2 regions of the Oceanobacillus sp. AG genome follow, and region 1 is predicted to be linked to the other one. Evidence: riboswitches for the same ligand, from Rfam matches in the RefSeq annotation. Region 1 holds a riboswitch; the other holds the start of a gene.
The links. Region 1 has a riboswitch for FMN ahead of GN217_RS05065 (ECF transporter S component). Riboswitches for the same ligand answer to the same signal wherever they lie in the genome.
Positions count from the first base shown of each region.

Region 1 (8,368 bases):
TTCTATATGGTCTATATTCAACGAGATGTGAATACAAATGCACCGGGTCTAGCAACAGATGAAAACGGGCCGAACGCAGAAAGAAGCTTCCAATATGTAGGCGGTGCATGGAATCAATCCCCGGCAGATGAAGGGAACTATATGATCCGTGCCAGAGTAAACTACGAGGTGGAAGAAGCGGTCATTACGTCTCCCGAAGATGGACTAATCACGAATGAAACAGAAGTTACTGTAGAAGGTACTGCTTCACCGACTACCTTCATTAAATTAGTAAATAATGGAGAAGAAGTAGATACAGTTGAAGTTGGAGATGACGGTAAATTTGCAATTCCTGCAACGCTTGCGGAAGGTGATAATGAGTTGGTTGCGGTCACCATACTGGATGATACAGAAATTATGGAATCCGAACCTGTAACAGTTGTCTTGGATACAGAAGCGCCAGCACTCACCATCGACAATCCTGAAGACGGCGAGAAAACAAATCGTGAAACTGTTACGGTAGAAGGAACAGTTGAGGATGCTAATCTTGATTATGTCGAGGTAAACGGACAGCGCGCTAAGATTGATGATGGGAATTACTCTCTGCGAATTATTCTTGATGAAGGGATAAATGACATTGAAGTTACAGCGGCCGACTTGGCGGGCAATTCAACGTCTGAAGCTGTATCGTTGGATGTCGACTTCACACCTCCTGCAATCGAGAATCTGACGCCTGAAGAAGATGTGTACTTGGGTGCAGGGGAAAGCGTGAAGTTCGAATTTGACAGTGAGCCTGGCTTAAAGTCCACATTTGTCGTCCATATGCCGCTCACGAATGTGAATTCCAACCCGACTGAATTACCGATGATGGAAACATCTGAAGGACATTATGTCGGCTACTGGACAGCAACAAGCAATGTTGTTGCAGAAGGAGCAGTTATCGAAGTAATCGCAGTCGATGATTATGGGAATGAAACAAGAGCTCAAACAGACGGGAAACTATTTATTAATACAGATGAATGATGGGGAAGGTGCGGCGATCTTGCCGCACCTTTTTCTTGGATAAGCTTAGGAATTTGCGGTTAACAAAATTTATTAGGCACTTCAGCAAAGCCTAAATATATTACTTCTTGAGTTAGCTTGCAACACGACGAGCAGCTATCAAACTTCACACTCCTCCAACCGATAAAGAAGAATTCCGATTGGCTTACCAGAGGCTTAGTCGCTCTAATACCCTTGTGTGAAAGTCAACACTTACTGTAAGAACACTTCCTTCTTTGCTTGAGCACGTCTCTTGCAATTTATTAAAAATGTAGTATACTTATTGTTAGTAATTGAATAATCGATTCTAATCTTCGGGGCAGGGTGCAATTCCCGACCGGCGGTGAGGGGTATACTTACTCTAAGTCCGCGAACCATAATTTCAATTCTTATGGTTGATCTGGTGTAATTCCAGGACCGACAGTTACAGTCTGGATGGGAGAAGATGTCGAGCCAAATCAAGGTGCTTTTTCGTGTACCTTCATTTACTCTTGTATTCCCAAACCCTAAAGCCCCATTTACGGCTTTAGGGTTTTTCTGTCTTAAAAGAAATTTTAAGACGCTGGAACAGAAGAGTTGTCAAAATGGCAAGGCGATCCTTCATCACGAGTTAGAATCGGTTAGCAAACGATGAAGGAGGAAGATGGAGATGCAAAAATCTGCAAAGCAATCTTCAAAGTTATTAAAACTTATTATTTTAGCACTGCTAGGATCAATCGCGCTTGTTTTATTTTTCTTGAATTTCCCGCTGCCGTTCCTACCACCATATTTAAAAATTGATTTTAGTGATGTACCGGCATTGATGGCTTCACTTATTTTTTCACCACTTGCTGGTGTAGCTGTCGTTCTCATTAAGAACGTGCTTTATTTCGCGGTGTCTGGATCAGGAGACCCGGTCGGTGTTCTAGCTAATTTTCTTGCAGGTGTAATGTTTGTCCTTCCAGTTTCACTTATTTATCATAAGTTCCATAAAGGTGTAAAATCGATCGTTTCCGGCTTAGTTACAGGAACAATCGTTATGGCAGTTGGAATGTCTGTATTAAATTATTATGTTATTCTGCCTGCTTATGCATGGTTTATGGGATGGGATATGAGTGAACAAATGGCGTGGGGCGCCGTTCTTGTTGGGGTGTTTCCATTTAACTTGCTGAAAGGAATTATTGTCGGAATGTTATTTGTTCCCGTGTTCATAAAAATGCGCAGCTGGATTGAACAGAAACAAACAAATTTAGCTGCATAATATACATTCAAAAAAGGTTCATCTCAAATAATTGAGGCTGAACCTTTTTTCATGTTTTGGAGAAATATAATAGAACCTGATTATCTGGCAAGGGCTGTACTTTTTAAAAAGAATAGTAGGCAAGGTCATTGGCGAATGATCCTGCCTACTATTCTTAGGTGTGTTTTTTTATTCTTCTTCTACAAGTGTTTTTGCAGTTGGGATAGCATCAAGTCTTTCCTCCGGTATTGGCTTTTGTGATACGACACTCATACCATACGTTTTATTATCAATCCGCTCCAGCGCATCATCAATCGCTTGTAACCGTTCCTTGTGAACGAGTTCCATTCCAGCATCACGCTCTTGTTCAAACTGTTCTGTACCCAGGTCAGCTGGATGATTGCCATAATCAGACAGCTCTTGGATCGAGTCGTTCGGTGATTTATTAGTAGATTGACTGGAAAGCTTTTCCGTTTCCGCTTTTAACTCGAGCAACCGCTTACGGAAATAAGCTAATTTATCATCCGAAAGATAGGTCTTCATCAAAATCGCTCCTTTTCATTCAGGCAACATTCAAGAAATTAAGCAGTGACAAGCACGCTTAGACAAATGCTGCAATGACGAGGGATATTCCAAGTAAGAAGCCGTAAATGGTGTTCGTTTTTCCAGTTGCAATCATTGCGGGCATCATTTCGAGTGGTTCGGTCTTACCACGGAAGTTTTTGATGACAGTTACGGCTTTCGGTACGCTAAGGAAAGTGATTAGTGTCCAGATAGGCAAGAGACGTGCAATAATTAAAGCTAATGTCCAGCCGTAAGCAATGCTAAATAGTACTGCAAGCACGGTAATTGCTTTTTTCCTGCCGATCAGTACAGCAATAGTTTTTCTTCCGCCAGCTTTATCCCCGTCACGATCCCGAATATTATTGGATAAATTGATGCTGCCGATAAAAATGGTAACTGGAATCGATATCCAAATTACTTCACTCGTAATTGTTAGAGTCTGGATGAAATACGTGATGCCGATAATGACTGTCCCCATTAGTACACCGGAAAACAACTCACCAAGTGGTGTATATGAAATTGGAATAGGTCCTCCAGTATATAGATAACCGATTGCCATACATATTAAACCGATAATAGCAATCCACCAACTTGACTCGATACAAATATAAACACCAAGAATAACAGCAATTCCATAGAATGTAATAGCAAGACTTCGAATTGTTTTCGGCTTTATCCCATCACGAACAATCGTGCCGCCGATCCCAACTGATTCCTCTGTATCTAGACCAAGTTTATAATCATAGTATTCATTAAACATATTTGTCGCAGCCTGAATTAATAAGGACGCTACGAGCATGGCGAGAAATAAGGTCCAGTTGATGGTTCCATCATGATAAGCAAGCATCGTACCGACGAATACAGGGATAAACGATGCTGTAAGTGTGTGCGGACGCATCAAGCGCCACCAGACGTCAAAGCCTGATTTCTCGTTCAATGCCTCTTTTATTGAATTTTTATTAACAGTATCCATAAATGTTCCCCCTCCACGCTATCCTATTAATCTTATGAAAATAAAGGACAAGTGTCAATTTCTTTTATTTTCCTCCATATCTCCTGCTATGTTCCATTTTCTTGGCTTAATTATCAAAAAACGGTCCTTTTCTTGAGAAAGTGATGAAAAGAGCATAAAATGGTTATAGGTGTTTTTTAGTGGTATTTATCGGAGGTATAGTTATGATCGATATTCAAATGAAAGAGCTTGAAGAAAAAATAGCAGCCGTAAAGAATTCCATCGGCCCAAATGAATCATCCAAGCTTTTCAGTTTGACGAAGAAAATAGAAAATAAAGACCCTCTCCTTATATTTGAGGGGGCGAAGCAGTTTGTTAAAGACCGCTTTTATTGGATGAATCCGAATCGCACCCTAGCAATAACTGGAGTTGGCAGTGTGCAAACGTTAATAGCTGAAGAGAATCGTTTTCAGGAAACAGAGGATTTATGGAAGCAAGCGTTAGAGCATACTTGGATTGATAATCCTTACTCGACGGTGCCGGCAACAGGGTTTGTCGCTTTCGGCGGGATGGATTTTGATCCACTTGAAGTAAAAACAGAGCTTTGGAAGAAATTTGAATTAAGCAAATTCTATATTCCAGAACTAATGCTGACAACTTATCATTCAGACAGTTATGTGACGGTGAATATACTCATCAATAAAGAAGAGACAATAGATGAAGCAGCAACAAGACTTCGTAAAAACACACAGAAGTTTATAACTGGTAAGACATTCGGCGTGCAGCATATTGAGATTAAAAGAAACCGAGTCATTGAACCAGAAAAATGGAAAGAAACCGTCAAAGAAGCAACAAAGGAAATGAAAGAAAAACGCGCAGAAAAAATAGTCCTTGCACGGGAAGTCCGTCTATCCTTTACGGAAGAAATTAATATCACGCAAGTTCTTGAAGAGCTGCATCATACACAGGCAAACAGTTATATCTTCGCATTCGAAAGTGGAGGGGACTGTTTTATTGGTGCGACTCCAGAGCGGATAGTCAAGGTAGAAAACAATAATTTACTTTCGACCTGTCTTGCGGGAACGGCTCCCCGCGGAAAGACGAAAGAAGAGGACGAGCAGATCGGTTATGAACTGCTGCATGACAAGAAGAATCGGGATGAGCATGAATTTGTCGTAAAAATGATTAAAGAAGCCGTACTAAAAACCTGTACAAACGTCAATATTCCGAACGAACCGGTACTTCATCCGTTAAAAAACCTACAGCATTTATATACATCGGTAACAGGAACGTTGAAAGACGAGTATTCCATTTTCGATTGTCTTAAAGATCTGCACCCGACACCTGCTCTTGGTGGTACGCCAACAGAAGATTCGTTAGCTTATATACGTGAACATGAACTGCTTGACCGGGGATGGTATGGTGCCCCGATCGGTTGGGTCGATAGCAATCAAAATGGAGAGTTTGCGGTAGCAATCCGTTCTGGACTGATCCAAGGGGATGAGGCATCCCTATTTGCTGGTTGCGGGGTTCTAGCTGATTCCGATCCGGAAATGGAATTTGAAGAGACCAGAATTAAAATGCTGCCGATGCTAAATGTGCTGGGAGGAAAACAGGAATGAATCATACGGAAATATTAACGAGGTATACTGCCAATTTTGTCGATGAAATGATTCAAAACGGAATTCAGCATGTTGTTATATCCCCTGGATCCCGGTCAACCCCGCTATCGCTGGCCTTTGCTGAGCATGAACACATCAAGGAATGGGTTGTCATCGATGAGCGATCCGCTGCATTTTTCGCGCTTGGACTTGCGAAACAGATGAAAGCAGCGGTAGCATTAGTTTGTACGTCAGGTACTGCTGCAGCGAATTATTATCCGGCAGTTGTCGAGGCGTATTACAGCCGTGTTCCGCTCGTTATTCTAACTGCAGATCGGCCCCATGAGTTAAGGGATGTCGGCGCCCCGCAAACGATTGATCAACTTCATTTATTCGGAAATTATGTTAAATGGTTCCAGGAAATGGCGATTCCTGAAGGGGATGACGGTATGCTCCGTTATGTTAGACAAAAAGCGGCGCGGGCAGTGTATATGGCTTGTGAAGGGAATCGAGGTCCTGTTCATTTGAACTTTCCATTACGTGAACCACTTACTCTTGACTTTTCTTTGGAAGGTATTTGGAAGTATAAAGGAATGGTTGAACATTCAGCTCGCATCCCGCTTGACGGAAAAAAACGATTGACGGAAGAACAGCTCGAAGCTTTCCTCAGCCAGTTGACAAATAAGAAAAAGGGGCTGATCGTCTGCGGACCACAAGCAGATGCTGATGAACAGTTCCCCGAGCAAGTTGTCGCCCTTGCTGAAAAGTGGCAGCTGCCAATACTAGCTGACCCGCTCTCTGGGCTGCGAAGTGGGCCACATCGTAAGGTAAATATAATTGAAACGTATGACGCACTACTAAAAAACAAGGCAATTCGTGACCGAATGAAGCCTGATTTTATTATCCGTTTTGGTGCTATGCCAGTTTCAAAAGCTTATTTATTTTTCATCAAAGAAAATGCAACGATTCCACAATTCGTTGTAGAAAATCATTCTGGCTATAGGGAACCGACGGGAAATGTAACGGAATTCATTTTTGCAGATCCAACTACACTTTGTGAAGAATTGCTTGCTGTTGATCAGCCAGCCTTTTCAGAGGAATGGTTGCATGATTGGAAAGCGATGAACAAAGTAGCGAGAAATCATTTTCTTTTTGGTATGGAAGAGAAAATTACAGAAGGTGAAGCCATTCGGGGACTGCGTGAAGTCATTCCTGAAGGTAGCACGCTTTATGTAGGAAACAGTATGGCCGTCCGGGATGTAGATACCTTTTTCTTAACGGATGATAAACCGATTTCGGTTCTTGCCAACCGCGGGGCAAATGGAATTGATGGAATGGTTTCAAGTGGAGTTGGAGCGGCGGCTGCTGGAAAACGAGTAACACTCGTCTTAGGGGATTTATCATTTTTCCATGATATGAATGGATTACACGCTGCTAAGCATTATGGGATTGATATCACGATATTGCTCATCAATAATAATGGTGGTGGAATCTTCTCATTCCTCCCCCAAGCAGAGGATCCGAAGCACTTTGAAGCATTATTCGGAACCCCGTTACATTTGGATTTCAGAAAAGCTGCTGAACTTTATGAGGCGAATTACTTTGCCCCAGAAACAGAGGAAGAATTGAAAGAAGACTTGCAAGTAAGTTATGAAAAAAAAGGTTTGTCAATTGTCGAAGTGAAAACGGATCGGGAAGAGAATGTAAAGTGGCACCATGAGAAATGGCAGGCAATTGCGGATGAAATTTTTTTTAAGAATAGGATGGTCTAATTGTATTTTTCAATGGAAGATATGAATTATTGGTACGAGATTCATGGGGAAGGGGTACCAGTTGTTCTTCTTCATGGCTTTACAGGCAGCACGTTGACATGGGATAAGGTTGTAACAGCTCGTCCGGATGGGATGCAATTGATTACAGTTGATTTACCGGGCCATGGCTGGACAAAAGGAACTTCAAGAATAACGATGGACTCCTGTATTGATGATTTACATGGATTATTTCAGCATCTTGAATTAGATACGTTTTTCCTTGTTGGCTATTCAATGGGTGGGCGAGCCGCATTAAGTTATACTGTGAAATACCCGGAAAGTGTACGGGGGCTTATCCTTGAGAGTGCTTCTCCAGGTCTAAAGGATACGAAAGCGAGAAAGAATCGAGAAGCAGGTGATGAGGAGCTCGCTAAGCTGTTGGAGGAAGAAGGGATCGAATCATTCGTTGATTACTGGGAGAATATCCCGTTATTTGCTACACAGAAGGAGTTGCCGGATGAAACACAGGCAGCAATCCGTGCTGAGAGAATGTCCCAATCGAAAAAAGGGCTTGCTGATTCTTTACGCGGAATGGGAACAGGAAGCCAACCATCCAATTGGGAAGCTTTAAAAGATGTAACAGTTCCGGTCAAGCTTCTTGCAGGTGAGCTGGATGAGAAGTTTGTGGCAATCAATCAACAAATGGCCGAGATGTTACCTTATGCAGAATTAGACATTTTTCCTAAATGCGGACATGCGTTACATATTGAGCAACCGGAGCATTTTCAGCAAGCTTTACTCGAATTTGCAAAATTGCATATATCATGAGAAAATTAATCAAGTAAGTTTTTGCAGATAAGAAAGCATAAATCCTTTCTTACTGCATAAGTGCAACTAAGGTAAGGCATTCGCCGAAAAAAGTTAGCAAATGCCAAGTTTTCTAATAGAATAGGGAGGAATAAGGGTTGACTGTACAATGGGTTGAAGCTAAAAAATATGAAGAAATCATTTATGAAAAATATAACGGTATCGCAAAAGTGACGATTAATCGTCCGGAGAAGCGAAATGCATTTACACCGCTTACTGTAAATGAAATGATCGATGCCTTTTCAGATGCGCGCGATGATTCCTCGATCGGCGTTATCGTTTTAACTGGTCAAGGGGAAAAAGCATTTTGCTCCGGTGGTGATCAATCAGTACGCGGTCACGGCGGGTATGTCGGGGGAGACGAAATCCCTCGTTTGAACGTGCTTGATTTACA
Region 1 covers NZ_WOWT01000008.1:18,184-26,551, reverse strand. Annotated here, with positions in the region: gene GN217_RS05070 (S8 family peptidase) at 1-1,002, shown strand, start outside; FMN riboswitch at 1,327-1,471, shown strand; gene GN217_RS05065 (ECF transporter S component) at 1,670-2,260, shown strand; gene GN217_RS05060 (TraR/DksA C4-type zinc finger protein) at 2,429-2,782, opposite strand; gene GN217_RS05055 (1,4-dihydroxy-2-naphthoate polyprenyltransferase) at 2,841-3,776, opposite strand; gene GN217_RS05050 (isochorismate synthase) at 3,980-5,377, shown strand; gene menD (2-succinyl-5-enolpyruvyl-6-hydroxy-3-cyclohexene-1-carboxylic-acid synthase) at 5,374-7,128, shown strand; gene menH (2-succinyl-6-hydroxy-2,4-cyclohexadiene-1-carboxylate synthase) at 7,141-7,935, shown strand; gene menB (1,4-dihydroxy-2-naphthoyl-CoA synthase) at 8,073-8,368, shown strand, end outside.

Region 2 (8,368 bases), on a different contig from region 1:
TAACCGGGACAAAGTCGAAGTTTGGACGGAAGGAATAGAGCCAGTTGATGGAGAGACTATTGAATTAGGCTATGTGAACTGGGATACGGAACTATCTTCAACGAATGTTGTTGCTTTAATGCTTGAAGAATTAGGTTACACGGTCGAATTGACTCCACTTGATATGGGTATCGCATTCGAAAGTCTTTCAGAGGGAGAAATCGATGGCATGCTTATCGCTTGGCTTCCAGTAGGAGCTGCTACTTATGCCGAACAATATAAAGATGACATTGTTGACCTCGGACCAAATTTAGAAGGTGCTCAGCAAGGATTTGTCGTCCCGGCGTATATGGATATTGATAGTATTGAAGAATTGCCGACGAAATAAGGGGCTTGTCACCTTATTGGATTTTGGTGAATGATGTTGAAGGTCAGATAAGCTATCTGGCTTTTTTTCAAGACTTATTTTGCTACCCTAAATGATTTGGAGGTTAATACATAATGGATGTTGAACAATTATGGTCAGAGGTTTTAGAAAGGATTCAACAAAGAATTCAAAAGGCAAGCTATGATACATGGTTTAAGAATACAAAAGCCGTTGAAATGAAGGACAATCTCTTAATGATAGAAACAGCTAATGAGTTTCAAAGGGATTGGTTGGAGAATCGATATAAGGAGCAAGTTGAGGAACTATTGTATGTACTAACTGGTGAAAGATTAAAGGCTTCCTTTACTATTGGGGAAAAAATGATGATGACAAGTTCTACAACTGAAGCACATTCTCAAACGAAGTATATTGATATATCAGACCTGCTAAAGAAAATTGAAAACCTTGAAAGAAGAGTAAGTGAATTAGAGAAAAAATGAAGTTTTTTGGAACGTTCTAATTTTGAGTTAATAATAAGGGATTTTAAAACGCACTTTTTTCGTCTTAACAGACTGAAGAAAGTGCGTTTTTGTAGGATTATAACAGTTCCTTATTTTTCTTATAGGAACGCTTTAAGGAAATATAACTCGATAAAAACGATACTACACTGACACTTATCAATAAGCCTAAAATTTCAACCCAATTGTTGAGACTCGAAGGTATATTAATGAAAATCAAATACAGTGCCATAAAAATAATAACAAATCCAATTGTTCTAATGCATATCACTCTTAACTCTTTTTTGTACGCATGTTTTGTGGCAATATCTGTATATTCCATCCCGGCTAGTATATATCTTCCTGTTACATAAAAGAGGAAGATGGCAATGGCTGCCAATAAGACAGTTTCCGTGTCCAGATTAAAAAACTTGTTGCAGATCATCATTACAATAAGGGAAAGAAAAAGGATAATTGCTCCTTCCGTGAAAAAGTAAAGCATCTTTTTTTCCTTATATTCATCATCCGGTAATAGAAAGGATATCCAAGATTTCATTGCGTATCGACCTCCCAGAATAATTCGTCCAATGTTTTATTAAGTGACTTTGCTAAATTAATACAGAGCTGGAGACTAGGATTATATTCCCCTTTTTCAATGAGCCCAATTGTTTGCCTGGTGACACCAACCTGGCGCGCTAGCTGCTCTTGTGTCATGGAATTTTTAATTCGAGTAATTTTTACGTTGTTTTTCATTTGTCACCCTACTTTATGAAATGTAAGATATAGATTGCTTTTGTAATTTATATCTTACATCAGAGGGGAGGGGAAAGTCAACTGTGAAATAAAAAGTGTAAGAATTAGACCAACATTCAGGGAGGGCTGACATTCAATAAATCGCGTTATAAAATTAAAGAACCCTCCAAATCAAAAAATTGGAGAGTTCTTCATGCAAGCTGTTATGAAATCTGCTTCATCAAATTCGCCATCTCAATAGCTGCTGTTGCAGCATCCCAACCTTTATTTCCGGCTTTCGTTCCAGCCCGCTCAATGGCCTGTTCAATTGTATCGGTCGTTATGACACCGAAAATAACAGGAATACCATCTTGCATATTAATCGCAGCGACACCTTTAGAAACTTCACTACATACATAATCAAAATGTGGGGTAGAGCCGCGGATTACTGTACCAAGTGTAATAACTGCATCATATTTTTTAGATGTTGCTAACTTTTTTGCGACGATTGGAATTTCAAAAGCTCCCGGCACCCACGCAACATCAATATCATCTTCATTTACACCGTGTCTGCGCAAGGCATCTTCAGCTCCTGCGAGTAGCTTACCGGTAATAAAATCATTAAACCTTCCAACGACAATCCCAATTTTTAAATCGGTTCCTACTAAATGACCTTCGAAAATATTACTCATTTTTCTTCTCCTTCAATGTTTCTCCTATTTGTAATAAAACGAAAACTTCATTCAGTGGAAGTTTCGATGCACAGAACATGTTAGTGTCGACGTTGCGAAACGAATCGCGTTTTTAGTCGACTGCTCCTCCCCCACTGAATTAGCTTTCGTGAATCAGGGTGTTAGCGTCCGTTATCCCCCGATTAGATAGATTTGATTACTCTCTCTATTTTGAGACGGGGTTTTACGAACGATTTCACCGTGATAAAAGAACTTTGCTCGATTTGCGGTATTCTACTAAGTCCTTAATTGTTAAAATAACTAAATCAAAGCGCTCTGCAACTTTTTTCAGTTCCGTACCGCGCGCCATTGTTCCATCTGGGCTCATAATCTCGCAAATTACCCCAACTGGTTCCGCACCAGCAAGTTTAGCTAGATCAACTGCAGCTTCGGTATGACCAGGTCGTTCCACAACACCGCCACTCTTTGCAATCAGCGGAAAAATATGCCCAGGTTTATTAAAATCACTAGCTTTAGCTTCGGGATCCAACATATTTAAGATTGTTGTTGAACGCTCAAAAGCTGAAATCCCGGTATGTGTTGAAACATGGTCAATCGACACGGTGAATGCAGTCCGGTAAGGGTCCGTATTTTCCGGTACCATTAGGGGTAAGGAAAGCTGCTTTGCTTTTTCTTCTTCAATCGGAACGCAAATCAACCCTTTTCCTTCGTTTGCCATAAAGTTAATCATTTTCGGTGTTGCAAATTTGCCTAATGCGAGAAAATCGCCTTCATTTTCCCTGTCCTCATCATCTACTACAATAATTGCTTTCCCTTCTTTTAATTCCTCGATTGCTTGCTCTACGGTTGCGTACAATTTATTCACCTCATCCATTTAAAAATCCACTTTCAGCTAGGGTTGCCTTCGTAATTCCATTCGTTGCTGGTTGTTCTGATCTTTTAGAAAGTAAATTTTCCATATACTTCGCGAGCATGTCACATTCGATATTCACGAAATCACCAAGCTGTTTCTCGCCAATAATCGAGTCTGCTTGCGTGACAGGGATTAGGGAAATGACAAATCCATTGCCTGTAATTTCAAATATCGTTAGTGAAGTGCCATCGACCGTGACAGATCCTTTATCAATAAAATATTTCAGCAATTGTTGATCTGTCTTGATTTCCATGTATTTCGCATTTTCATGACGGCGAACAGAAATGATTTCTCCAGTCCCATCGACATGGCCACTGACAAAATGACCGCCAAATCGACCATTCGCTGCCATTGCCCGCTCTAAATTAACAGGGCTCCCGATCTGTAACGTATGGAGCGTTGTCGCTTTAACCGTTTCGGGCATAACGTCAGCTGTGAAATAGCCTGGTCCATGTTCATGAACAGTTAGACAGACACCGTTCACCGAGATACTGTCCCCGAGACTCACATCGGACAGAACTGTCGTACATGCGATTTTAAATTGTAATGAATTGGGATTTCGCTTAATGGATTGGATTGTTCCAATTTCTTCCACAATTCCAGTGAACAATGGAATAAAACCTCCTTCTAGAGATCACGTGTAATCTTCTGCTTTTGTAAAATAATGTATTTGAATTCTTTCCACCGCGGGGCGTTTGGGTGGTAAGGAAAGAGTTTGGTTGGAGTACGGTTTTTATAAACATGCATACATTTAAGAAATACGGAAATATGCGAGGATGCATAAAAGAATTCCGTTTGTTCTTGCATATGCCATTAGGAGTAAGGCTTCTGTTGTAACCGTATCAATTAAAATGCGCGATTGAAGCTATTTCTCTATATTAATTTACTCTCTGCAGCTCCTTTCTGTTTTAAAAGAGAGAATACTAGAATCGGCATCGCATAAATTTTCGCAACAACTTCTCCCATCCAGACTGTAACTGTCGGTGCTGGAATTACACCAGCTCCACCGTCTCCTAAAGAGTACGGGTCACGGACTTACAAGCATAACACTTGAACACCGCCGGTAAGGAGTTTCACCTTGCCCCGAAGTTATTGGAAAATATTATACTACTATTAAAGTATCATGTTCAATAAAATGTGGCAACTGGCTGTACCTATTTGGCGAAATGGAAATACGTTTATCCCTAACTCTATGATATTCATTTATTCCTCATTTTCCTTATACAATGCCTCCATTTCCTCGCCAATTTTCATTAAATAGGATTCTTGTTCAGAGGTAAGCATGGTAGGGAACTGAAAATCCATTGTCTCCTGAGCCATTAACTCCTGCGCCTTTTCCAGTTCCATCGCAAAGGCTTCTTTATCCTCAACATGTCTTGTTGCCAGTTCGGTTAGTCCCATTAGTAATTCAAAAGCTTCTGGTGAATTTGCAGGGACATTATCTTGTATCAATTTTTCTAACTTAGCTAGCCAATCAAGCATTTCCACGTCCAGTTGTTGCTGGTATTCTTTTGGCAGGGAAAAGTATTCTTTAGCAACCGATTCCGGGAGATACTCTTTCGCCCATTCCTTCAGATCTTCCTCATGTTCCATTTGAAAAAGTAAAGAACTTAACACTGTCCAATTGATTGATTTTCCTGCCTTGAGTAAGTTTTGTACTCGCTCGACAGCTTCGATTGCCTGATTTAATTCATCCCGCTTTTCGGTTAAAAGTTTATGCTGCCAAGGTAATGATTTCTCGAGCTGCGCAGCACCATCCATTTCATCTTTTATGAAATCTTTGATCTCTTGTAATGGATAGCCCAAAAACTTTAGTGATTGAATTTGTTGCAGCTTCGCAAGTTCATTTAATCCGTAAAGTCTGTGGCCTGATTCATTTCTTTCAGTTGGTACGAGTAAACCTAACTCTTCATAAAAACGTAAGGTGCGTACGGTTATTCTGGCCCGCTTGCTGAATTCACTGATTGAAAACTTAGGTGCTTCATGATTCATAAAAAATCCCTCCATTTTATCAGATATTAAGGGTCTGTAATCCCCCACTGAATGAGTTTCGCTTTATTGTTAATTATAAGTTATCATGTAACGTAACGGAGGGGGCAAGGGGGAAAGGCTAATTTGTTTGGAAAATCGAGAGTAATTCTGAAATTGCTATAGATAAAAAAACTTAAATAAATGAGTACTGTAAAAATCCAAACTACTTGAGATGATGCATTCTTTGTATAAGAAGGTGTCTTCGCCTGAACGACTCCGAATTCGTTAATTTCGTGTACATAGAAGGTGCCTAATCGGATGAACGACTCCTGTTCCGTTAATTTCGTGTATTAAGAAGACGCCTAATCGCGTGAACGACTCCGAATTCGTTAATTTCGTGAACTTAGAAGACGCCTAATCGCGTGAACGACTCCGAATTTGTTAATTTCGTGCATTTAGAAGGCGCCTAATTGCGTGAACGAACTCGATTCCGTTAATTTCATGTACATAGAAGGTGTCTAATCGTCTGAACGAACTCAATTTCGTTAATTTCATGTACTTAGAAGGTGCCTAATCCATTCCGTCATGCTCGTACAATTAAAAGATGGTCTAACCACCTAAAAGAATCCGATACCTAACGTTTAGTTCGATTATAAAGCATCTAAAAAAGGAAAAGGACATGCAAATTAGCGCACGTCCAACTATCATTCCATAAATTCATTCCCTGCTAGCATCGTCACAATTTCATTCTCAATTTCCTGCATCGCTTCACTTGGGCCTAAATGATTATTAATCAGAATGGAAAAAATAAGTTTTTCTCCGTCTAGACTCGTCACATAGCCAGATAATGTAGACACTCCCGTGATCAAGCCTGTTTTTGCTTTTACATTTCCTTTGGCGGGTTCTGTAGTCAAACGATTACGTAATGTCCCACCCACAAGTCTATCTTCTTCTCCAGCAACAGGCAGGGAGTCCTCAAACGCGTCAAACCAGCTCTTATTCTGGATTTCATATAAAATTTGCGCGATATTATTTGCTGAAATCAGTGTCTTATGCGACATTCCCGAACCATCACGAAGGAGGAAGGATTCTCGTTCCACACCAAGTTCCGTCACAACATCTTCCATTACTTCAAGACCTTTATCCCAAGTCCCTGCCCCGTGCATTTGCTTCCCCATTTCCTTCGTTAAAGTTTCCCCAATTCCATTGTTACTTAATTTCATAAAGGGTACGAGTAACTCGGAAAGTGGAATGGATTTTTTACTAGTAATGATCTTGGCTTGTTCGGGAGTCGCTCCCGCCACATCACGGGATTCATCCGTAAATTGAATTCCCTCTTCAGCTAGAGCGTCACGGAATACAGTAAGTACATACCCGGCTGGTTCCCACACCGAGACCCAAGAACGTGATACTGTTCCGTCTACAGGCATTGTTCCTTCCACGATTATGTTATTCGTCCCATGCTCCCGCTCAATGGAAATCTCTTGAGCCTCTCCTGCTTGCACGAGTTTTGTCTGATTGACAATTGTGACATAATCGGTTTCGGGAATTACCCTGACTTGGGCTTTTCCTTCCGCATTTTCACTAGGCATCACCTCAACAATCACTGTTCCCGCATCATAATCTTCATTAGGTGAAAGGGTTAGAGCAGAAACTTGGGAGCCCGTATGAAACGGCTCATCCGACCAGTTTAAATCCTGGGAAAGTCGTATATTATCATACCACGTATCATCGCCAACAAGGTCGCCATCAATGGTTTCAATTCCTTGGGCTTTTAGTTCCCTAGCAAATTGATCGAGATCAGACTTTAATAATGTCGGGTCACCTTTTCCTTTTATATACAAATTACCATGTAATATGTTCCCTTTCAGCTCTCCATCTGATAAAATTTCAGTTTGGAACCGGTAATCAGCCCCAAGTGTTTCTAAGGCAGCAGCTCCAGTAAGTAATTTCATATTGGATGCCGGGTGAAGACGAATGTTTCCATTATGGGAAAATAAGAGATCTCCAGTTGCAGCATGTTTCACAGTGACTCCAACGACAGCTCCTTCAAGCTGTTCATTTTCTAAAATGGCATTGATTTTTTCCTCCAATGGTTTACTTTCGGTACGTGTCATTGAACTTTCCTCCTTAGATGCTTCTAAGAATAAGGGTTCCTCCGGGAATACTGACGGGAGGCTTGCAACAATTAGAATTACGATAAAAAACAGCATCGTTTTAAGAAAGGGTTTTGATTTCATGTATCCACATCCTATTTCAATATCGAACGAGTAAAAAGAAGTATGTCCATTATTGAATTATATCCGGCCGAAGTAAAAATTATGATGGGAAGAGTAGCTTAAAAAAAGTTTCAGTTCTGTAGTAAAATTAATGAATGCATAGAAAAATAACAATGTAGATAAAGGAGCAGCAAGATGAATGGTACAGCACATGCAACAGTTGGCGGAGCAATAGGCTTCGCTGCAGCAAATATAGTTCAAGCAGATCCAACGGTAACTTTTCTGTTAGTTGGCTTAGGAACCGTATCTGCTTTAGTTCCAGACCTGGACATTGACGGGAAGTTACGTGGGAAAATTACATTGTCCCATAAATTAGTTCGGTCCGTCGCGCAATTTATTGGACTCTTAATGATTATTTATAGTTTTTTTGAAGGAGAAGATAACCGGCAATACCTCGGGATGGGGATAGGACTTGCCATGCTGGCAATTTCTTCACGATTAAAACAAAAACATATGCTGACTCTAACAAGTGTCGGAGTCATTGCTGGAGGTGCTTCACTTCAGGAGATTTGGTTGATTCTCTTTGGAATCTATATGCTCATCGCATCCTTTGTTCCTCATCGAAGTTATACCCATTCGATAATTGGAGTGATATTCTTTAGTTTTATTACATTGAAGCTGGAAGAATCATTAGCAATTCAAGGCGTTCATTATACATGTCTTGCCGGATATATTAGCCATTTGGTTACAGATAGTAAATTTCTTCCGTTCAATGACCGGGGGATAAAGTTGTTTCTGCCATTATCATCGAAGGATTTTTAACAGATACATAGTAAGTTATTGCACCCCATATCGGATGATTCGGGGTGCAATATATGAAACAACTTTTCTATGTTTAGATGTTAGTCATGTGGAGATTTTAGCCGCAATTCTTCTGTTACTTGAATGCTGCCAGCTACAGATTGTAGCATTGCACAGTTTTTGCGTGTAAGCTCTAT
Region 2 covers NZ_WOWT01000039.1:533-8,900, reverse strand. Annotated here, with positions in the region: gene GN217_RS16885 (glycine betaine ABC transporter substrate-binding protein) at 1-367, shown strand, start outside; gene GN217_RS16880 (DnaA N-terminal domain-containing protein) at 481-846, shown strand; gene GN217_RS16875 (DUF3278 domain-containing protein) at 944-1,399, opposite strand; gene GN217_RS16870 (helix-turn-helix transcriptional regulator) at 1,396-1,596, opposite strand; gene ribH (6,7-dimethyl-8-ribityllumazine synthase) at 1,800-2,267, opposite strand; partial or broken gene ribB (3,4-dihydroxy-2-butanone-4-phosphate synthase) at 2,506-3,123, opposite strand; gene ribE (riboflavin synthase) at 3,134-3,790, opposite strand; FMN riboswitch at 4,131-4,275, opposite strand; gene GN217_RS16850 (MerR family transcriptional regulator) at 4,384-5,172, opposite strand; gene dacB (D-alanyl-D-alanine carboxypeptidase/D-alanyl-D-alanine endopeptidase) at 5,856-7,268, opposite strand; gene GN217_RS16840 (metal-dependent hydrolase) at 7,566-8,192, shown strand; gene GN217_RS16835 (OsmC family protein) at 8,273-8,368, opposite strand, start outside.
Region 2: another riboswitch for FMN. It lies ahead of ribE (riboflavin synthase); the one in region 1 lies ahead of GN217_RS05065 (ECF transporter S component).